DNA from 3 places in the Pseudomonas sp. NY15463 genome. Region 3 is predicted to be linked to each of the others. Evidence: riboswitches for the same ligand, from Rfam matches in the RefSeq annotation. Region 3 holds a riboswitch; each other region holds the start of a gene.

Region 1 (7,213 bases), on a different contig from region 3:
AAGTGGAGTTCGGCGCTGTTGATCACATGGCTGGCGCTGTGGCCTTCGAGTACCGCCGGAGGGACCAGGGAGCCTGCATAGATGATCACCGGGCATTGGCGGATCAGGCGTTGGCCTTTGACCGTGATCAATTCCGGGTCGCCGGGGCCTGCGCCGATGAAGTAGACCGTCATGAAGGATCCTTGCAAAAAGTACGGATTATCCGCCGCAGGCCAGCGCTAGGGTTGCGCCACCCAAGACTTGGCGGGGCACATGTAGGCGTGGCTGTTGGGTCTGGCTGGCGGCCAAACACAATGCTGCGCTCTCGGCCACGCCCCAGCAACCGGTTTGGGCGAAGGCGGCGGCCGAACGCTGGCTGAGCAGTGGCTCGAAGGTCAGCAGGTGTCCTGCGTCGAAGCAGACAAGTGGCAGGTCCAGGTGCTCGGCCAAGGCTAGCAGCCCTGGCTCGCGGGCTTTGGCGTGGATGCTGGCGATACCGCGCAAGGCGCTGACGGGCAGGCCATGCCCGGCGAGGGTCCGGCGCAGCAGGGCGGCCAGGGTCTCTACCGGGCAGCCGCGACGGCAGCCAAAGCCCGCGAACAGCGCAGGCGGTTGTGTACAGGCCGCCATCAGGCTTGGCTGGAGCGGCGATACAGCCAGGCGCTGAGCAGGCCAAGGGCCAGCCAGAACGCGGCGTTGGTTAGCCAGGAAGCGACCTTGAACTGCGTTTCGAGCGCTTCGGGCGCCAGGCTTTCGTGCACGGGCGGCTGCGGTGCGCCGATCACGTGCGGGATCGCCAGCAGCGCCACGCCAAGCACCTTGAACAGCCAATGCCGGGCGAACACCAGCAGTGCCAGGCCTGCGGCCGTAGCGGCCGCAGTGCCGATCCACCAACTTTGGCGCAGCCCCAGATCGGCGGCGGCAGTGCCTGGCAGTTCCGGCGGCAGGCCCAGGGTCGGTGCCAGACAGAACACTGCAAAGCCGGCCAGGCCCCACCAAGCGCCCGTGCTGGTCCGGCCGGGGGCGCGCAAGCTATACAGGGCCACTAGGATCAGCGCGAACCCCACGGCAACCACCAGATTGCCACCGGTGGTGGACAGCACCCGTTGCCAGCCGTCTTCCGGCGCCCAGGCTTCGGCGCTGTGTTCATGTTCGTGGGTCGCAGTGGCATTGCCGTGTTCGTGGTGTTCGGTGACTGGTGCGGCGCTTTCGTAGGTTTCTGCCTGCAGAATCAGCGGGGCCACCCAGAAGCTCTGCAGCAACGTCAACAGCAGGGCGGCGAGCAGCCCGCTGAAACCCGCCGTGCGGGCAATGCGCATGATCATGCTGGGCTACTCAGTGGCAGGGGAATGCGGCGCTGTGGCGGGTGTCGTGAGCAGCGTTGTGTACCGCCTCGATGTGCGAGAAACCGGCGAAATATACCAGGCTCAGGCCCAGCAGGCAGGCGCCCACCGCGATGACCAGACGCTGGCTGAGGGTAACCGGGGTGGCGATGCTGTGTTTGGCACTGCTGATAGGCATGACGCGTTCCTCTGCTGCTTTTGTTTTGGCAACGGGCAAGCGCGGCGGCCCCGGGCGCGAAATGGCCCAGGGAGTACGACAGCGCCCGCCCACCGCGGGGTGTTGGTAGCACGCAAGGCCGGTCTCCGGGCTGGCGAGGTGGAGCCTGGCTCCAGCGTTGGCGTCACCTTCCCATGCCGGACTACTGGCACAGTGGATCAGACGCCTTGCTCGCTTACCGTTGCGGGGGCAGCACCGGCCTTGTCGGGCCTTTTCGATAGACGCACGACGCACCGGTTTCCCGTTTCACCCCCAAAGGGGCACCTTGACGCAAGGGCGCTAGCAAATCACGCGGCCGGACGTGCGTCAATCGTGTCGGGCGGTTGACCGTCGTGCGAGCACTGCGTAGCCTTGCCGGTTCGAGGTTCTCCGGCGCGCGCCGGAGCTAAGACGGGAACGCGGTAGAAGCCGCGGCTGCCCCCGCAACTGTAGGCACTCAAAGGTCTGGCACAGCCACTGCGCAGCGCGCGGGAAGGCGCCAGCCGGTCGGCTTTGGCCGGCACCGTGCAAGCCAGGAGACCTGCCTCGCGACGTTTTCGACATTCAACCGGGCGGGGTGATCCGGTGGCGAACGCGCCCGGCCGGCAACGCCCGTGGCTGTCGTACCGCTTGCCCGCGCCATAGCTGCCAAGGGCACTGCGACATGAAAACACTGGCCAAGCTTCCCGTCACCATCGTCACCGGCTTTCTCGGCTCGGGTAAAACCACGCTGCTGCGCCACATGCTCGACAACGCCCAGGGCCGCCGCATCGCGGTGATCGTCAATGAGTTCGGCGAGCTGGGCATCGACGGCGAAATCCTCAAGCAATGCAGCATCGGCTGCAGCGAAGAAGAAGCCAACGGCCGGGTTTACGAGCTGGCCAACGGCTGCCTGTGCTGCACCGTGCAGGAAGAGTTCTTCCCGGTGATGCGCGAACTGGTGGCACGCCGCGGCGACCTGGATCACATCCTCATCGAAACCAGCGGCCTGGCACTGCCCAAACCGCTGGTGCAGGCCTTCCAGTGGCCTGAAATCCGTAACGCCTGCACCGTCGATGCGGTGATCACCGTGGTCGACAGCCCAGCCGTGGCTGCCGGCACCTTCGCCGCCTACCCCGAGCAGGTGGATGCCCAGCGCAAGCTCGACCCCAACCTGGACCACGAATCGCCCCTGCATGAACTGTTCGCCGACCAACTGGCCAGCGCCGACCTGGTAGTGCTGAACAAAGCCGACCTGATCGACGCCGAGGGCTTGGCCAAGGTGCGTGCCGAGGTGGCCGAAGAGCTGCCGCCAGCGGTCAAGGTGATCGAAGCCAGCAGCGGTCGTCTGCCGCTGGACGTGCTGCTGGGCGTGGGCGCGCAGTCCGAGGCGCACATCGATGGTCGTCGCACCCACCACGACTCGCACCATGACGGCGATGAGCACGACGACCACGACCATGACGCCTTCGATTCCATTTCCATCGACCTGCCCGAGGCCGACGAAGGCCTGCTGCTCGAGGCCCTGAACCAATTGGTCACCGAGTTCGGCATCCTGCGCGCCAAGGGCTTCGCCGCCATCCCCGGCAAGCCGATGCGTCTGCTGATCCAGGGCGTGGGTACGCGTTTCGACAAGCACTTCGACCGCGCCTGGCGTCAGGATGAGCCGCGCATCACCCGTCTGGTACTGATTGGCCAGGATCTGGACGCCAATCAGCTGGAGGCGCGCTTGCGCCAGGCCCTGGGCGCCTGACCGATGCACCTGCTGCGGACCCAGCCCGGCGGCTTCGTGCCGGACGACAGCATCGCCGACCTCGGCCAGACCCCGGCAGAGCTGGTGATTCTCTGCAGCGGCGATTCGCACCTGGCACTGCTCGCCGATACCGCCGAGCAGTTGCCGGACGATTTCCCCAGCCTGCGTCTGGCCAACCCGATGCAGGTGCAGAACCACGCATCGGTCGACCTGTATGTCGACCAGGTGTTGCGCCATGCCAAGGTGATCCTGGTCTCCCTGCACGGCGGCGTGGGTTACTGGCGCTACGGTGTCGAGCAACTGGTGGAACTGGCCAGCCGTGGCGTGCACCTGATCCTGGTGCCCGGCGACGACCGCCCCGATCCCGAACTCACGGGGCTCGGCAGCGTGCGCGGCGAGCAGGCCGAGCGCCTCTGGCACTACCTGCGCCAGGGTGGCAAGGCGAACGCCGTCAACCTGTTCAACTGCCTGGCCAGCCAGTGGCTTGGACGTGACTACGCCTGGGATGAACCGCAGCCGTTGCCGCGCACGGCGGTGTACCACCCGGCCAGGCCCAGCGCGCAGCTACAGGACTGGTACGCCGAATGGAACCCACAATGGCCGGTGGCGCCGTTGTTGTTCTATCGCTCGCACTTGCAGGCAGCCAACACCGCGTTCATCGACGTGTTCTGCCAGCGTTTACAGGCCTGTGGCCTGAACCCGCTGCCGATTGCCGTGGCCAGTCTCAAGGAGGCCGGTTGCCTGGATCAGGTCGAGCAGTGGCTCGATGAGGTGCAGGCGCAGGTGGTGATCAACACCACAGGGTTCGCCTTGTCCAGCCCCGAGCGGCCCAACTTGCGTCCACTGCGTCGCGACGTACCGGTGCTGCAGGCAATCTGTGCCCAGGACAACCAGCCAGCCTGGGAGCAGAGCGAGCAGGGCCTGGGTGCCCGGGACCTGGCCATGCATATCGCCTTGCCGGAGCTGGACGGGCGCATCATCACCCGACCTGTGAGTTTCAAGGACCTGGCCTGGCGCAGCGAGCGCAGCCAGTCGGATGTCGTGTGTTACCGCGCGCATCCCGAACGCATGGATTTTGTCGCCGAGCTTGCCCGGCGCTGGGTGGTGCTACAGCGCCTGGACAATCAGGAAAAACGCGTGGCCCTGGTGCTGGCCAACTACCCGACTCGCGATGGGCGCATTGGCAACGGCGTAGGCCTGGACACTCCGGGCGCGGCGCTGAACATCCTCAACGCTCTGCAAGCCCAGGGCTATCCGGTGGCCGGTCTGCCGGACAGCGGCACGCAACTGATCCACCAGTTGCTGGGCGGAGTGACCAACGACCTGGACCACCTCGACCAGCGCCCCTGCGCCCAAAGCCTGAGCATGGCCGATTACCACGCCGCCTTCGCCGCCTTGCCTGAGGCCAACCAGCGCGCCGTACTCGAGCGCTGGGGCGCGCCTGAACAGGACCCGATGTATCGCGCCGGGCGCATGATGGTGGCGGGCCTGCGCTACGGCCTGACCTTCGTTGGCATCCAGCCAGCACGGGGCTATCAGGTCGATCACAGCGCGGTCTACCACGACCCGGACCTGGTGCCGCCGCACGGCTACCTCGCGTTTCATTTCTGGCTGCGCAACGGCTACGCTGCCGACGCGGTGATTCACGTGGGCAAGCATGGCAACCTCGAATGGTTACCGGGCAAGGGCGTTGGGCTGTCCAATCAATGCTGGCCGGACGCGCTGTTGGGGCCGCTGCCAAACATCTATCCGTTCATCGTCAACGATCCGGGCGAGGGCGCCCAAGCCAAGCGCCGTACCCAGGCGGTGATCATCGATCACCTGATGCCGCCGCTGACCCGCGCCGAATCCTATGGCCCGCTGCGCCATTTGGAGCAACTGGCCGACGAGTACTATGAAGCGCAGTTGCTCGACCCGCGCCGCGCGCGTGAGTTGCAGCGCGATATCCTCGAACTGGTCAAGGCCAACCATATCGACCGCGAGCTTGCGCTCGAAGGCCAGCTCGACGACGCGGCGGTCTGGCTGCCACGCCTGGACACCTACTTGTGCGACCTGAAAGAGTCGCAGATCCGCGATGGGCTGCACATTTTCGGTCAGTCGCCCGAGGGCCGTCTGCGCCGTGACACGCTGCTGGCGCTGTTGCGGGTCGAGCGCGGCGATGGCAAGGGCGGCAACGCCAGCCTGATCCGCAGCCTGGCCAAGGCGTTGGCGTTGGGCATCGACCCACTGGATTGTGACCTGGGTCTGCCGTGGGAGGGGCCGCGTCCGGCGATGCTGCAAGCACAGGACGCAGCGCTATGGCGTACTGCCGGTGACACCCGTGAGCGTCTGGAGCAACTGGCACTGGCGCTCATCGAACAGACCTTGGACGGTACGCTGGCACTGCCCACGCAGGAGGACTGGGAACCGGTGCGCCAGGTCTTGCAAGCGCTGGCCGAGCAGGTGGCGCCGCAACTGGATGCCTGTGGCGCTGCGGAAATCGAGGGTGTGCTGGCGGCACTGGCCGGGCGTTTCGTGTCCGCAGGGCCCAGCGGTGCCCCCAGCCGTGGACGCCTGGACGTACTGCCGACTGGGCGCAATTTCTACACGGTCGATGTGCGCAACCTGCCCACCACCACGGCCTGGCGCTTGGGTTGGGCGTCGGCCAACCTGATTCTGGAGCGCCATCTGCAAGACCACGGTGACCACCTGCGCCAGTTGGGCCTGTCGGTATGGGGCACTGCCACCATGCGCACCGGTGGCGACGACATCGCCCAGGCCATGGCGCTGATGGGCGTACGCCCGGTATGGGCCACTGGCAGCCAGCGGGTCGATGACTTCGAGATTTTGCCGTTGAGCCTGCTGGATCGCCCGCGCGTAGACGTCACCTTGCGGGTGTCGGGATTCTTCCGCGATGCCTTCGGCAATCTGATTCGCTTGTTCGATGCTGCCGTGCAGGCGGTAGCCGCGCTGGATGAGCCGGATGATCTGAACCCGCTTGCCGCGCGGGTACGCAGTGACCGCCAGGCCTTGCTCGATCAGGGCATGGATACCGAGCTGGCCATCCGTCAAGCCGGCTGGCGGGTATTTGGCGCCAAGCCCGGCGCCTACGGCGCAGGCGTGCAGAACGCCATCGACGGGCGCCTGTGGCACGGACGTGAGGATCTGGCCGAGGTCTACCTCAACCATGGCGGCTACGCCTACGGTGCCAGTGATGAAGGCACCCCCGCGCGTGAACGCTTCGCCCAGCGCCTGAGCCAGGTGCAGGCGGTGTTGCAGAACCAGGACAACCACGAGCACGACCTGCTCGACTCCAACGACTACTACCAGTTCCAGGGGGGCATGCTGGCCGCAGCCGAGACCTTGGCTGGCAGTTCTCGCGCCAGCTACCACGGCGACCACAGCCAGGCCGACCGGCCACGCATCCGTACCTTGAAGGAAGAACTCAACCGGGTGATCCGTGCCCGTGCGCTGAACCCCAAGTGGATCGACGGCGCCAAGCGCCATGGCTACAAAGGGGCGTTCGAAATGGCCGCGACAGTGGACAACCTGTTCGCCTTCGATGCCACCACGCACTTGATCGATGACCATCATTACCAAGGTCTGGCCGACGCCTACGTGCTCGACCCGGCAACCCGTGATTTTATGCGCGAACACAACCCCGAAGCCCTGCGCGACCTCACCGAACGTTTGCTGGAAGCCCAGCAGCGTGGTCTGTGGCAGCATCCGGGCGATTACCGCGAAAGCCTCGAACAACAGCTGCTCGACGGCGAGGAAGACTGCTGACCATGAGCGAACCCGTACAATTTCCCCTGGCCGCCGTTGTCGGCGCCGAGCCGCTGAAACTGGCGCTGTGCCTGACCGCCATCGACCCGAAGATTGGTGGTGTGCTGATCGAAGGCCCGCGCGGCATGGCCAAGAGCACCTTGGCCCGAGGCTTGGCTGACTTGTTGGGCGACGCACCGTTCGTCACTCTGCCGCTGG
Region 2 (7,213 bases), on a different contig from region 3:
GCGGCAACCGCGAACAACTGCGCGCGCAGTTGGCGCTGGCCCGTCTGCAAGAGCTGCCCGCCGAGCCTGCGCCTGTCGCCCCAGCGCCACAGGCCGAGCCGGGCGCTGCGCCTGCCGCTGCCGCCAAACCGTTCGATGGCCTGCGTTTTCGTTGGTGAGGAAGCCCTGCAATGACTGACCTGCGTCGCTGGATTGGGTTGGGCGCCGCCCTGCTGGGCGCCGTGCTGCTGTATCTGCTGCACAACATCCTCTCGCCTTTTCTGGTGGGTATTCTATTGGCCTATCTGGCCGACCCGCTGGTCGATCGCCTCGAGCGCATCGGCTTGTCGCGCACCTGGGGCGTGGTGGTGGTGTTCGGCCTGTTCACCCTGGTCTTGCTCGCCCTGTTGCTGGTACTGATCCCGATGCTGGCCAAGCAACTGGTGCGTCTCTACGAGTTGGCGCCGCAGATGCTCGACTGGCTGCAACATGTGGCGCTGCCGTGGGTCCAGAGTCGCCTGGGCCTGGCCGATGGCTTCTGGAAATTCGACAAGATCAAGGCTGCCATCGGCGATCACGTCGGCCAAACCACCGATATCGTCGGCATGCTGCTGTCCCAGGCCACCGCATCGAGCCTGGCGCTGATCGGCTGGCTGGCCAACCTGGTGCTGATCCCGGTGGTGGGCTTCTATCTGCTGCGCGACTGGGACCTGATGATGGCCAAGCTGCGCAGCTTGCTGCCGCGCCAGCGCGAGCCGCAGGTGGTGGCACTGGCCGGGGAGTGCCATGAGGTGCTAGGGGCATTCGTGCGTGGGCAATTGCTGGTGATGCTGGCGCTGGGCGTCATCTATTCCACCGGACTGATGCTAGTGGGGCTGGAGCTGGGTCTGCTGATCGGGATGCTCGCGGGACTGGCGGCCATCGTGCCGTACATGGGGTTCATCATTGGCATCGGCGCGGCCATCGTCGCCGGATTGTTCCAGTTCGGCGGCGAGTTGTACCCGATGCTGGGTATCGTGGCCGTGTTCATGGTCGGTCAGGCCCTCGAGGGCATGGTGCTCACGCCGCTGCTGGTGGGGGACCGCATCGGCCTGCACCCCGTTGCGGTGATCTTCGCGATTCTTGCTGGCGGTGAGCTGTTCGGCTTCACCGGCGTGCTGCTGGCGCTGCCGGTGGCGGCGGTGATCATGGTGTTGCTGCGCCATGTGCACGCGCTCTATAAAGAGTCGGACATGTACGCGGGGCAAATCGATCCGGACCTTTGACCGCGCGGCACGCATCGTAATGCGCAACTGCTTGATTTTACTGACGCTCTTGCGCTGCCCGATTGTGCCGCCCGCGTTGCGGGTATAGACTTTGCACACTGTTCATCAAAGGCCCCCTGTGGTCCCTGCGACCACCCGCGAGCATGAAACCGATCCAGTTGCCCTTGGGTGTGCGTCTGCGCGATGACGCCACCTTCATCAACTACTACCCGGGCGCCAATGCCGCGGCATTGGGCTATGTCGAGCGGCTGTGCGAAGCCGACGCCGGCTGGACCGAAAGCCTCATCTACCTGTGGGGCAAGCAGGGCGTGGGGCGTACCCACCTGCTGCAAGCTGCCACCCAGCGCTTCCAGCAACTGGGCGAGCCGGCGGTGTACCTGCCGCTGGCGCAACTGCTCGAACGTGGCGTCGAACTGCTCGATCACCTCGAACAGTACGAATTGGTGTGTATCGACGACCTGCACGTGATCGCCGGCAAGGCCGATTGGGAAGAGGCCATGTTCCACCTGTTCAATCGCCTGCGTGACAGTGGCAGGCGCCTGTTGCTAGCCGCCTCCAGCTCGCCGCGCGAGTTGCCGATCAAGCTGGCCGACCTCAAGTCACGGCTTACCCTGGCGTTGATTTTCCAGATGCGCGGCATGTCCGACGAGGACAAGCTGCGTGCCCTGCAACTGCGCGCCTCGCGTCGCGGCCTGCACCTGACCGACGAGGTCGGCCACTTCATCCTCACCCGTGGCACGCGCAGCATGAGCGCACTGTTCGACCTGCTCGAACGCCTCGATCAGGCCTCGTTGCAAGCCCAGCGTAAGCTGACCATTCCGTTTCTCAAGGAAACCCTGGGCTGGTAAGCCCTTGAAAACACGGCACCAGAGCGGAAAAACGCAAAAGTCACATGTTTTTCGATAAAATTTGCAAATGGTCACGATAGAGGGCATAGTTTCCACCTTCTAAAGGACTACAGACACGGTCGTGCCCATGCTGAAGCGCTTCGCACCCCTCGTGCCACTTGCACTTGCCACCCTGCTGTTCGGTTGCGCCTCCCAAGGTCCGGCCACTCAATCACAGGATCATCGCCTGGTCGCCGAGCAATCGGCCAAGATCAAGGCGCCCACCTCTTCCGTATTCACCGAGGAAGAGCTGGCTAATGAAGAAGACCTCGACGCCTTCTCCAGCAACAGCAAGCCTTATCAGCTTCCGGTGCTGGCCGACAGCATCCTCGAGCGTGGTATGTCGCTGATCGGTACCCGCTATCGCTTCGGCGGTACTTCCGAGAAGTCCGGCTTCGACTGCAGCGGTTTCATCGGCTACCTGTTCCGCGAAGAAGCAGGCATGAACCTGCCGCGCTCGACTCGCGAAATGATCAACGTCGATGCCCCCAAGGTCGCACGCAACAAGCTCAAGCCGGGTGACCTGCTGTTCTTCAGCACCAACGGCCGTGGTCGCGTCAGCCATGCCGGCATCTACCTGGGCGACAACCAGTTCATCCACTCCAGCAGCCGCCGCAGCGGTGGTGTGCGCATCGACAACCTGAGCGATCGCTACTGGAGCAAGACCTTCATCGAAGCCAAGCGCGCCCTGGCGATGGCCCCGAGCACCACGCTCTCGCGCAATTGATTTGATGTCAAAATGCTGTACCCTGCCACGGCGGCGTAGCTGAAAAGCTCGCCGCCGTGCGCATTTACAGAAAGCGTCTAATCTAATTTCTCAACTCTTTTCGCCTTCGGCTGCGGCCGGAGTATTCACGACAGGATGTTCGATCATGGCGATGTTGGCGCGTTTCGCATTGCTTTGGCTGGTGGCCCTGCTGGCGGCCTGTTCCAGCCATGTTCCGGCCCCGGCGCCGGTCTATCCTCCCGTCACCTTCAATCAGTCGCAACCGTCCTCGCCGGTGGCCGAAGATGTGCTGTTTCGCGCGATTGGTCTGGTGGGAACGCCCTATCGTTGGGGCGGTAATACCCCGGACTCGGGTTTCGACTGCAGCGGCCTGATCGGCTATGTGTACCGCGACGCCGCTGGCATCAGCTTGCCGCGCACCACCCGTGACATGATTGGCATGCGCGCGCCAAGCGTGGCGATCAATGCCCTGCAATCTGGCGATCTGGTGTTCTTCGCCACCAATGGCGGCGGGCAGGTGAGCCATGCTGGCATCTACGTAGGCGAAGGCCGTTTCGTGCACGCACCTTCTACCGGCGGCACGGTGCGTCTGGATTATCTGTCCAACAGCTATTGGTCGAAGGCTTACTTGCAAGCCAAGCGCGTGCTGCCTGCGGGGCATCTGGCGCAGAACCCATAAGTTTCCGCGCTTGCCAGGTGCTTCGGGCCTGGCAGATGAACCAGATCACGTAGCCCGTCGCTACCCGCCAAGGCCTGCGGTCGGCGCACGACACGCCGTTTTTGCGCAAGCCTGCGCGCGGTTTCCCTTCAGGCCTGCTTGAGCAGCAGCGCCACGCCGGGGAAGTATTGCCCCAATTCGTTGTGCAGCTTGCGATAGGCATAGGGGAAGTACCAGGCCACCGCGCAGGCACTGTGCTTGTGCAGGTCGTCGACCAGGTCTTGCAGTTCCTCGGGACTGGCGTGCTGGCCGGCTTTCCAGGGCGTGGCGAACAGCGCACCGGCCTTGAGTTGGCTGGCGTAGGCGATACATTTGGCCTGCAGGGACGTTTCCAGCAGTGCTGCGGACAGGTCCAGGCGGGCTAGGCGCGGCCAGCGTTGACCTGCATGCAGGTGAATCGTCGCCTCGGCGCTGCAGAGGGTCAGGTCGCAGCGGCCTTCGCGGTCGCCTTCATCACGCTGTTTCTTGCTGGTCGATTGCGGCAGTGCCACCAGTTCACCTTGCCAGGCGGCGGCGGCGAGCAAGCCCACGTTGGCCGTGGTGCCATGCCAGTAGGGCGCATCGTTATCGCCCTGGAACTGGTTGAAGCGGTCGATGCAGTCGACCCAACGTTCCAGTGCCGGGCGCAGGAATTCGAGGTTCGGGTTGTTGATGATTAGACCCTGCATGCAGCGCTCCTTGTTCTTGTTTTGATATTCGCCTAAGTGCTGGCTAAGTGATATCACTGCCCTCAGTGTGGCACAAGCCGGTAGATTGGCCATTGGTCCGGTTCAGTCGGGCCTTCGTTCATTGACGCTCCCGGTGCAACCCTCTAACCTTCGCCGCGTGTTTCAGGTGCCTCGCGAGCCTTGGCTTGGTGGGGTGAAACTGGGAAGCCGGTGTGCGCCTGCAAGGTGCGATTCCGGCGCTGCCCCCGCAACGGTAGGTGAGTCGAAGGCCGCGCAAGGCCACTGGGCCCTAGGCCCGGGAAGGCGCGCGGTCAGGGCCTGTGGCCCGCTCATGAGCCCGGAGACCGGCCTGCAACTGCCAACGGCATCACGGAGGGTGATGCGCGGTGCGATGTGGCCTGTGCCACGGCCCCTGCGCGTTCTCCGTTTGCCCGCCTTTCACCTGTCGCCGCCTGGCGCCAGACAGCGGAGACCCCTGATGAGCGAATCCCCCGAACGCGACGAACGTCACCTGGCGCGCATGCAGCGCAAGAAGGCGATCATCGACGAACGCATCGCCAATTCCCCCAACGAATGCGGCTTGTTGCTGGTACTGACCGGCAACGGCAAGGGCAAGAGCAGCTCGGCCTTCGGCATGCTCGCCCGCGCGCTCGGGCATGGCATGCAGTGCGGCGTGGTGCAGTTCATCAAGGGCCGCAACAGCACTGGCGAAGAGCTGTTCTTCCGCCGTTTCCCCGAGCAGGTGCGCTACCACGTGATGGGCGAGGGCTTTACCTGGGAGACCCAGGACCGTGCCCGTGACATCGCCGCCGCCGAAGCTGCCTGGGCCGTGTCGCGCCAGCTGTTGCAGGATGCCTCGGTACAGTTCGTGGTGCTCGATGAGCTGAACATCGCCCTCAAGCACGGCTACCTCGACCTTGACCAGGTACTGGCCGACATCCAGGCCCGCCCGCCGATGCAGCACGTGATCGTCACCGGCCGTGGGGCCAAGCCCGAAATGATCGAGATGGCCGACACCGTCACCGAGATGGGCATGCTCAAGCACGCTTTCCAGGCCGGTATCCGCGCGCAGAAGGGCGTTGAACTGTGAGTCAGCCGCGTCAATGCCCTGCGGTTCTGATCGCCGCCCCGGCCTCGGGCCAGGGCAAGACCACGGTCACTGCCGCCCTGGCGCGCCTGCACCGCAACCTCGGGCGCAAGGTGCGGGTGTTCAAGTGCGGGCCGGACTTCCTTGACCCGATGATCCTCGAACGTGCCAGTGGCGCACCGGTGTACCAACTCGACTTGTGGATGATCGGCGCTGACGAGAGCCGCCGCTTGCTCTGGGAGGCGGCCGAGGAGGCCGACCTGATCCTGATCGAAGGGGTGATGGGGCTGTTCGACGGCACCCCGTCCAGCGCGGACCTGGCCCGGCATTTCGGCGTGCCGGTGCTGGCGGTGATCGACGGCACGGCCATGGCCCAGACCTTTGGCGCCCTGGCCCTTGGCCTGGCGCGTTATCAGCCGGACTTGCCCTTTGCAGGGGTGCTGGCCAACCGCGTCGGGAGCTTGCGCCACGCACAGTTGCTCGAAGGTAGCCTGACTGAAGGCCTGCGCTGGTATGGCGGGTTGTCCCGCGAGCGCGGCATCGAACTGCCCAGCCGACACCTGGGGCTGGTGCAGGCCAGCGAGCTGAACGACCTTGACGCTCGCCTGGACGCCGCCGCCGAAGCCTTGGGCGCCAGCTGTGACGCAACGTTGCCTCCGCCGGTGAGCTTCGCTGCGCCCGCCCCCCTCAGCCACGCGGCATCATTGTCCGGCGTACGCATCGGCGTGGCCCGTGACGAAGCCTTCGCGTTTCTCTACGGCGCCAACCTCGACGTACTGCGTAGCCTTGGCGCGCAACTGGAATTCTTCTCGCCGCTGCACGACCGCGAGCTGCCGTTGGTAGACAGCCTGTACCTGCCTGGTGGCTACCCTGAACTGCATCACCGTGCACTGTCGGCCAACGCGCCGATGCTCGAAGCGATTCGCGCCCACCATGACCAGGACAAGCCACTGCTGGCAGAGTGCGGCGGCATGCTGTATCTACTCGACGCGCTGACCGATGTGGCCGGTGAACGTGCCGAACTGCTTGGTGTGCTGCCTGGTGAGGCAACCATGCAGAAGCGTTTGGCTGCCCTGGCGCTGCAAGCGGTCGAGTTGCCCGAAGGCACCCTGCGTGGGCACACCTACCACCACTCGCTGACCAGCACCGTGCTGGAGCCCATCGCTCGAGGCCTGAGCCCCAACGGTGGGCGAGGCAACGAGGCGGTCTATCGCCTGGGCCGGTTGACTGCCTCCTACGTGCACTTCTACTTCCCGTCCAATCCCGATGCGGCGGCGGCGCTGTTGCGACCATGAGCGATCACGCCTACAGCGAGGCCGAACGCGCGGCGATCTACCGGGCTATCGGCGAGCGCCGCGACATGCGCCACTTCGCCGGGGGGGAGGTGGCCCCCGCGCTGCTTGGCCGCCTACTGGCCGCTGCGCACCAGGCCCCCAGCGTGGGGCTGATGCAGCCGTGGCGCTTCATCCGCATCAGCCAGCGTGCGCTGCGCGAGCGCATCCAGGGTTTGGTGGAACAGGAGCGTGTGCTGACCGCCGAGGCGCTGGGCGAGCGTTCCGACGATTTCATGAAGCTCAAGGTCGAAGGTATCGGCGATTGCGCCGAGGTGCTGGTGGCCGCGCTCATGGACAACCGCGAGCCGCATATCTTTGGCCGGCGTACCTTGCCGGAAATGGATCTGGCTTCGCTATCCTGCGCGATCCAGAACCTGTGGTTGGCGGCCCGCGCCGAAGGGCTGGGCATGGGCTGGGTGTCGTTGTTCGACCCGCAGGCGCTGGCCGAGCTGCTGGGCATGCCTGCCGGGGCAAAACCCGTGGCGGTGTTGTGCCTGGGCCCGGTGATCGAGTTCTACCCGGCGCCGATGTTGGTGATGGAACACTGG
Region 3 (7,213 bases):
TTTCTGGTGGCCCACGACCAGGGCCGGTTGATCGCAGGCGTGGGCTACCTGCCGTATGACCACCGCTTCCCCCAGCTCGACTATCAGGCCCGTAACACCGTGGAAATCGTGCGCCTGTTCGTCAGCCCCGAGTATCGCCGTCATGGCCTGGCTGGTGCCTTGTTCGCAGCGCTTCGCGCGCATGCGCAAGGGGCTGGTGTGGAGTGCCTGTACCTGCATACCCACCCATTCCTGGCGGGGGCGATTCGCTTCTGGGAGCGCCAAGGGTTCGAGATCGTCGACATCGAGCCCGACCCGGTCTGGCGGACCACGCATATGCAGCTCGATGGGCTCGCAGGGCTGCGCAACGCCTGAATCCACGCGGCTCCTGGAGCTGCCTCGTGCCGCGAACACCGGCAAAGCCGGTGCCATGTACCGCGTCGCCAATTTCGCGGGCAAGCCCGCACCCACAGGACTGCGCAAAGCTTGAATCCACGCTGCCCCTGTAGGAGCGGCCTTGCGTCGCGATGGGCTGCGCAGCAGCCCCCGGATCTCAGTCTCATGCAAGATCGTCGGGGCTGCTGCGCAGCCCTTTCCGGCCGGTCCGGCACCCCGGCAAGGCCGCTCCTACAGGGGACGGTGTCAGCTTAGAAGGACAGCTTTTTAGAGCCCACCGGTAAGCGGATACTCCACCGCTAGTCTGATCTGATCGCCATCCAGCTCGGCCTGCGCCGTATCCCCACGGTGTACGTTGTGCCTGAGCGAAAACGCCAACCCCTTGGCCTTGCCGGCCTGCACCACGTAGCGTGCTTCAAGGTCGCGCTCCCAGTGCTTGCCATCCTTCCCGTAGCCCAGGTACGCGTACCCACCTTTAGGGTCGACGTGGCTGCCGTCGATAGCGAAGCCGCGCACGTACAGCGCCGTCAGGTTCAACCCCGGGATGCCATATGCACCCATGTTCAGGTCATAGCGCGCCTGCCACGACTTCTCGTTCGGCGCATTGAAGTCGGACATCTGCACGGCGTTGGCGATATAGATCGCACCGCGGCTGACGTAGTCGAACGGTGTGTTGCCATCCACCTGCTGCCAGCCCAGGCTGAAGGCGTGGGGCCCTTGGGCGTAGCGGCCGACCAGGCTCCAGGTGGTGTTGTCGATGCGCCCGGACAAAGCCTTGCCGGTGTCGGTGGTGCGGTACAGGTTCAAGTCGAGGCTGAGGCTGCGCTGTGCATCGATGGCGTGGCTCAGGGTGCTGCCCAGGTAGTGCTGGTTCCAGGTGTCTGCATAGCGCGAGGTGTACAGGCTGGAACTGACGTTCGCGCTGGGGTTCCACACCGCGCCGGCCAGGTCGAAGGCAGTGCCCTGGCGGCCGTTGGAGTAGTTCACCACGAAGCCCTGGTCGTGGCTCGAGGCGTTACGGTCGGCGTTCTCGGTGAAGTGGCCAGCCACTAGCTTGAGCGTGTCGATTTCGCTGCTAGTGAGGAACCAGCCGGTGAAGGTCTCGGGCAGCAGGCGGCTGTCGGAGGAACTGAACACCGGGGTCTTGACCCGTTGCTCGCCATACGACAGCACGGTGTTGGACACGCGCAACTTCACCGCTGCGCCGCCACGACTGTAGTCGTCCTTGGGGTGGCCTTGGTTGTCCAGGCTCAGCAGCCGGGCCTTGCCAGCGCGGCCGCCGCCGCTGTCGAGCTTGCCCCCCAGGTAGGCGTGGGCATCGACACCGACGCCGACCAGGCCTTGGGTGAAGCCCGAGCTGAACGTGCCCATCAGGCCGTAGCCCCATTCTTCGGCCATGCCATTGCGCTCGCTGCGCGGCTTGTAGGCGTTGCGGGCGCCGCTGTTGCGCCCGCCGTGGCGGTAGTCGCGCTGATCGAAGAGCATACGGTTGAGCAGGCCCCAGGTGCTGTCCTCGATAAAACCATTGGCCTGGGATTGCGCAGATTCGGCCAGCGCCAGCGGGCTCAGTCCAAGCAAGGGCAGGGCGATGAACAGGCGCGTCATTGGCCGGCCTTCAGTTGTTGCAGCTGCGCCGCCAGACGTGCCTTGGCGCGGGCCGGAAGGGTGTCGGGCAGGGCCGTGTGGCTGCGCTCGCCGACCTGAATCAGCATCACCATGCCCATGGCCAGGTGCGGGATGCACTGGATGCCGTACAAACCAGGGACGTCGAAGGTGTGCTCGAAGGTTTGGTTGAGCTTGCTCTTGAACGCGCGGGCCCCGGCCGGGAGTAACTCAGGCAGGCTGGCGGCGTTGTGCCCGGCCTGGGTTGGCAGGAAACGCACCGTGTCGCCTTGGGCAATGTGCAGGTGATCAGGCTCATAGAGCATGGCGCCATCGGCGCCACGGTTGAGCATCTTCACCTCATGCACCTCAGCGTAGGCGACGGGGGTGGCCAGCAACGTGGCGAGCAGCAGGGCGGCGGTGCGGGGCAGCATGGGCGGAACGTCCTGGTTCAGGGGGCGCGAAAGCGCAGGATGCGCGCGCCATCGTAAGGGTCGGTGAGGTAGTGGGCGTGCACGCCGAAGGTACGCAGCAAGCATTCGGGCGTGAGCACCGCTTCGGGGGCGCCGAGGGCGACCAGACGGCCCTGGTCGAGCACAGCCAGGCGATCACAGGTGAGAGCCTGGTTGAGGTCGTGCAGGGCTACCACGGTAGTCACTGGCAAGGCCTGCACCTGCTGCAGCAGGCTCAACTGGTGCTGGATATCCAGGTGGTTGGTTGGCTCGTCCAGCAGCAACAACTGCGGGCGTTGGGCCAGGGCGCGGGCGATGTGCACGCGTTGGCGCTCGCCACCGGACAACTCGCGCCATAGCCGCGCGGCCAAATGAGTGGCGTCGACATCGGCCAAGGCCTGTTCGACGATGATTCGGTCCGCCTTGCCGAACGGTGTCAGGGCTGACAGCCACGGGGTTCGGCCCAAGGCTACGGCGTCGAACACGCTGATGCTGTCGAGGGTATCGGCCTGCTGCTCGACCAGCGCCAGGCACTGGGCGATGCGCCGACGCGGGAGCTTCGCCAGCGACTCGCCGAGCAACTGTACGCTGCCGCTGCTGGGCGCTCGCAGGCCGGCGAGCAGCTTGAGCAGAGTCGACTTGCCCGAGCCGTTGGGGCCGACCAGGCCCAAGGTTTCACCGGGGTTCACGCTGAGGTCGATACCCCGCAGCACGTCGCGGCCGGCCAGACGCAGGCTGAGGCCTTGGCAGCTCAACGGGGCCTGCGCGCAGAGGTTCATGGCGGTCATGGGCGCCCCCGGCGGCTGATCAGGATCAGCGCGAACACTGGCGCACCGATCAGCGCGGTGACCACGCCCACCGGGATCACCTGGCCGGTGATCAGGGTGCGCGAGAGAATGTCGGCGAGGATCAGGAACAGTGCGCCGCCGAGCGCACTGGCGGGTAACAGGCGGCTGTGGCCGGTGCCCAGCAGCAGGCGCAGGGCATGCGGAATCACCAACCCCACGAAGCCGATGGCGCCGACGATCGAGACCATCACGGCGGTGACTAGCGCTGCGCAACTGATCAACAGCAACTGCGTACGGCGCACCGGTACCCCCAGCGAGGCGGCCGAATCGGCGCCAAAGGTGAAGGCGTCCAGTGCTCGCCGATGCCACAGGCAAACGCCCAGCCCCAGCAAGGCCACCGGCAGCGCCTGCCACACCGACGGCCAGCGCACGCCGCTGAGGTTACCCAACAGCCAGAACATGATGCCGCGCGCCTGCTCGGCGGTGGCCGACTTGGTGATCAGGAACGCCGTGAGCGCGGTGAACAACTGCGAGCCGGCGATCCCCGCAAGGATCACTTGGGCGTTGTTCTGGCTGCTGCCGCTGGCACGCGCCAGCACCAGTACCAGGCCGAACGCCACCAGGGCGCCGATGAACGCGCCGCCGGACAGCGATAATGCCGCGCCGCCCAAACCCAGCAGGCCCACTGCCACAGCGCCGGTGGAGGCACCGGCCGACAGCCCCAGCAGGTACGGCTCGGCCAATGGGTTGCGCAACAGCGCCTGGAGGATCACCCCGCAGGTGGCCAGGCCTGCGCCACAGGCCGCCGCCACCAGGGTGCGCGGCAGGCGGTAGTTCCACACGATGCCGGCGTCGATCGGGTCGAGCACATGTCCGGCTTGCCACAGGTGGTTGCCCAGCACCTGCCACACAAGCTCGGCGCCCAGGCGGGTTTCACCGATGGCGATACCGGCCAGCAGGGCCATTAGCAGGGCGATCAGGGTTGCGAGGCTCAGGGGTAGCAAACGGTTCATGATTGCGGGGCTTTACCACTGGCAAAAGCGTCGGACAAACGCTCCAGGCCACGGAACAGGCGAATGCCGGCCTGCATGGCGTCGGCGTCGAGCACGATCACCCGGCCGTGCTTGACCGCGTCCATGTGCTTGGCCACCGGGTCGTTACGCAGGAAGTCGAGCTTCTTCTGGTAGTCGTCGGCGGGGAAGCGGCGGCGGTCCATGCGGGCGATGATCACCCAGGTCGGGTTGGCCTTTACCAAGGTTTCCCAGCCTACGGTCGGCCATTCTTCGTTGGACTCGACAACGTTGCGCACGCCCAGGGTCTGTAGCATGAAGTCGGCCACGCCCTGGCGACCGGCCACGTACGGGTCCATCTCAAGGTCGGCGCTGGAGAACCAGAACAGCGCGCTGGTGCCGGACAGGTCCTTGCCGGCCAGTTGCTGCTGTGCGTGGGCCAACTGGCCCTTGAGCGTGGCATTGAGCGCATCGCCGCGGTCTTGTACATCGAAGATCTCGGCCAGCTGGCTAACGCTCTTGTAGAGGGTGTCGACCTGGAACGGCTGCAGGCGGGTGCCGTCGGCGCCCACCAGGTTGTCCTTGCCCTCGCAGTCGCTGGGCAGCAGATAGGTCGGGATCTTCAGCTCGCTGAACTGCTCGCGGGTCGCCACCACGCCCTGGGCGCCGACCATCCATTCGAACTGCACTGTCACTAACTGCGGGCGTTTGCCCACTACCGCCTCGAAGCTAGGATCGTTGTCGGCCAGACGTGGCACCTTGGCATTCTGCGCGGCGAACTCGGGCAGCACGTTGTTGAACCACAGCGAAGTGCCGGCCAGCTTGTCGCCCAGGCCCAGTGCGTAGAGTATTTCGGTGCCGGCCTGGCCGATGGTCACCGCACGCTCGGGCGCTTGGGTGAAGGTCTGCACGAGGCCGCAGTTGTCGACGCTGAGCGGGTATTGAGTGGCCGCGGCCTGAGCGACGCTTGCCAGCGAAAGGCTGGCGAGCAGGGTGGCTAAACGGGGCAGCATGGTCGGGCGATCTCCTATCGAACGGTGCACGGAATGAGCGCACGGACAGGCATCGCCGGGCCTGGCGCACAGGTCGACAGGCAGCACCCGCAAGGGGTGGAGATGGCCATCCCGGACACCCCGCCGGTTGGTGAATGTATGCCGGCAGGTCTCCTGACTGGTGCGTCCAGGCCCTGCGCCAGCCTTCCCGGATGAGTCTCCAGTGGCATCGATGGCACGGGCTCGGCACCTACAGTTGCGGGGGCAGTTCCCTTGGGCACGCACTGGGCGGCCCGGGAGTTCCCTATTAATTCCGTGTGGAAACCGGCGGTGGGCATGGTAGACCCCTTGAGTGGCAAGCTACAAGCGGCAAGCTGCAAGTAGAGCGGTTGCGTGTTTTCTTGCAGCGTAGCTAGCCACTTGAAGCGCGCAGCGCGTCTTCAAAGGTACTTGAGCCAGGCAATATCGCGGCGCCGGGCTTTCAGGCGGGCGAATGCGCGCACCGGCAGGTACAGCGCGATGGCCAGCAGCACTGCTGCGAGCCATACCGCCGCGATGCCGTTGAAGCCGAAGTACTCGCCTTGGTTGAGCCCGAACAGTGCCACGCAGGCCACGTACAGTACCTTCAGCACATACAGGTGCAGCAGGTAGAAGAACATCGGCGCGGCGCCGAATACCGCCAGCACGCCAATCCAGCGTGCAGTGCCTGCACGCTCGAAGCCGCGTAGCAACAGCAGGCCGCAGCCCAGAGTCAGGCTCAGGAACAGCAGCGAAGGTGGGTACTTGGTGACGTTGAACACGCTCATCAGGGTCTGGGTGAATGACGGGTAGCTGTGCCATGGCGCTTCACCATAGCCATTGAACGCACGCAGCACCGCAAAGCCCAACAGCGCGCCAGCCCCGACCAGCAGCAGGCGCCGTTGACGCACGCAGGCCTGGCTGTTGCGGCCGAACCACGGCCCCAGGGCATAACCGAGTGTGATCACCCCGATCCACGGCAGTACCGGATAAGAAGTGCGTAGGCGCAGGCTGTCGGATACCTCCAGCCAGCCGCGGTCATGCAGGATGGCCCACGGCACGTGCATTGCCGAGTCCGGGCCAAAGTGCAGGCCATCGAGCAGGTTATGCCCAGCGACAATCGCGACCCCCAGCAGCACCAGCGCCGCACGCGGCAGCCACACTAGCAGTGACAGGGCGATCATGCTCACGCCGATGGCCCAGATCACCTGCATGTAGATCACGCTGGGTGGCAGTTGGAAGGTCCAGGCGAAATTCACCAGGGTGAACTCCAGCGCCACTAGGAACAGCCCGCGCTTGAACAGGAACGCCGAGACATCGCCCCGGCCTTGGTGCTTCTCGCCATACAGCCATGCCGACAGGCCGGTCAGCAGCACGAACACCGGCGCGCACAGGTGTGCCAGGGTGCGGCTGGCGAACAGGCTGGGTTCGGTGATGTCGACGTTCATCGGGTCGTTGACCTGGCGATGCAGGAAGAAGGTCTCACGTACGTGGTCGAGCAGCATGAACAGGATCACCAGGCCACGCAGGGCGTCGATGCTCTGCAGGCGCTGGGTAAGCAGGGTGGGGGTGGCTGAAGCGCTTGTCATCTGGAAAGGTCGCAGGCAGGAATGGATGTCAAATGAAACGTTATCTTATAACTATTTATTCATTCTGGGATAGTGCTTTCTGACACTGCATGCGTGCTGCTTCGCGGTGTTCGTGGGGGGCAGCGCCGGTTATGTTGTGCATACGCAGGGCTTGCAGACGCAGTAACCGCCTGTTCGCAGGTGATTACCGGCGCTGCTCGGGCGGCAGCTCACCGCTGCCGTTGCGCCAGTGCGAGGATGCTGGCTGGCGTCTTCAGTCGGTGCGCGGCTCAGGCGGCTCCTTGCATCAGCCGGTGCAGTGACGCATCGAACTGTTTTAGCGCGTCGGCCTGCACCGCCTGTACGGCGTCCAGTTGGCGCAGCACCGTGGCGCCTTGCGCCGCCTGG

What was found. Region 3 has a riboswitch for cobalamin ahead of ACNFIC_RS20215 (ABC transporter substrate-binding protein). Riboswitches for the same ligand answer to the same signal wherever they lie in the genome.
Region 1: another riboswitch for cobalamin. It lies ahead of ACNFIC_RS21980 (CbtB domain-containing protein); the one in region 3 lies ahead of ACNFIC_RS20215 (ABC transporter substrate-binding protein).
Region 2: another riboswitch for cobalamin. It lies ahead of cobO (cob(I)yrinic acid a,c-diamide adenosyltransferase); the one in region 3 lies ahead of ACNFIC_RS20215 (ABC transporter substrate-binding protein).

What each region holds. Positions count from the first base shown of each region.
Region 1 is NZ_JBLUQD010000009.1:134,324-141,536, reverse strand. It holds gene cobM (precorrin-4 C(11)-methyltransferase) at 1-173, opposite strand, end outside; gene ACNFIC_RS21990 (cobalamin biosynthesis protein) at 199-609, opposite strand; gene ACNFIC_RS21985 (CbtA family protein) at 609-1,304, opposite strand; gene ACNFIC_RS21980 (CbtB domain-containing protein) at 1,315-1,500, opposite strand; cobalamin riboswitch at 1,599-1,822, opposite strand; cobalamin riboswitch at 1,885-2,082, shown strand; gene cobW (cobalamin biosynthesis protein CobW) at 2,183-3,250, shown strand; gene cobN (cobaltochelatase subunit CobN) at 3,254-7,015, shown strand; gene ACNFIC_RS21965 (ATP-binding protein) at 7,018-7,213, shown strand, end outside.
Region 2 is NZ_JBLUQD010000010.1:51,078-58,290, forward strand. It holds gene ACNFIC_RS22405 (DUF2066 domain-containing protein) at 1-158, shown strand, start outside; gene ACNFIC_RS22410 (AI-2E family transporter) at 171-1,244, shown strand; gene hda (DnaA regulatory inactivator Hda) at 1,388-2,092, shown strand; gene ACNFIC_RS22420 (C40 family peptidase) at 2,220-2,858, shown strand; gene ACNFIC_RS22425 (C40 family peptidase) at 3,004-3,537, shown strand; gene ACNFIC_RS22430 (hypothetical protein) at 3,666-4,244, opposite strand; cobalamin riboswitch at 4,392-4,612, shown strand; gene cobO (cob(I)yrinic acid a,c-diamide adenosyltransferase) at 4,723-5,334, shown strand; gene ACNFIC_RS22440 (cobyrinate a,c-diamide synthase) at 5,331-6,626, shown strand; gene bluB (5,6-dimethylbenzimidazole synthase) at 6,623-7,213, shown strand, end outside.
Region 3 is NZ_JBLUQD010000008.1:72,035-79,247, reverse strand. It holds gene ACNFIC_RS20240 (GNAT family N-acetyltransferase) at 1-354, shown strand, start outside; gene ACNFIC_RS20235 (OprD family porin) at 643-1,980, opposite strand; gene ACNFIC_RS20230 (pseudoazurin) at 1,977-2,411, opposite strand; gene ACNFIC_RS20225 (ABC transporter ATP-binding protein) at 2,429-3,217, opposite strand; gene ACNFIC_RS20220 (FecCD family ABC transporter permease) at 3,214-4,230, opposite strand; gene ACNFIC_RS20215 (ABC transporter substrate-binding protein) at 4,227-5,240, opposite strand; cobalamin riboswitch at 5,366-5,563, opposite strand; gene ACNFIC_RS20210 (DUF1624 domain-containing protein) at 5,660-6,826, opposite strand; gene ACNFIC_RS20205 (ATPase) at 7,096-7,213, opposite strand, start outside.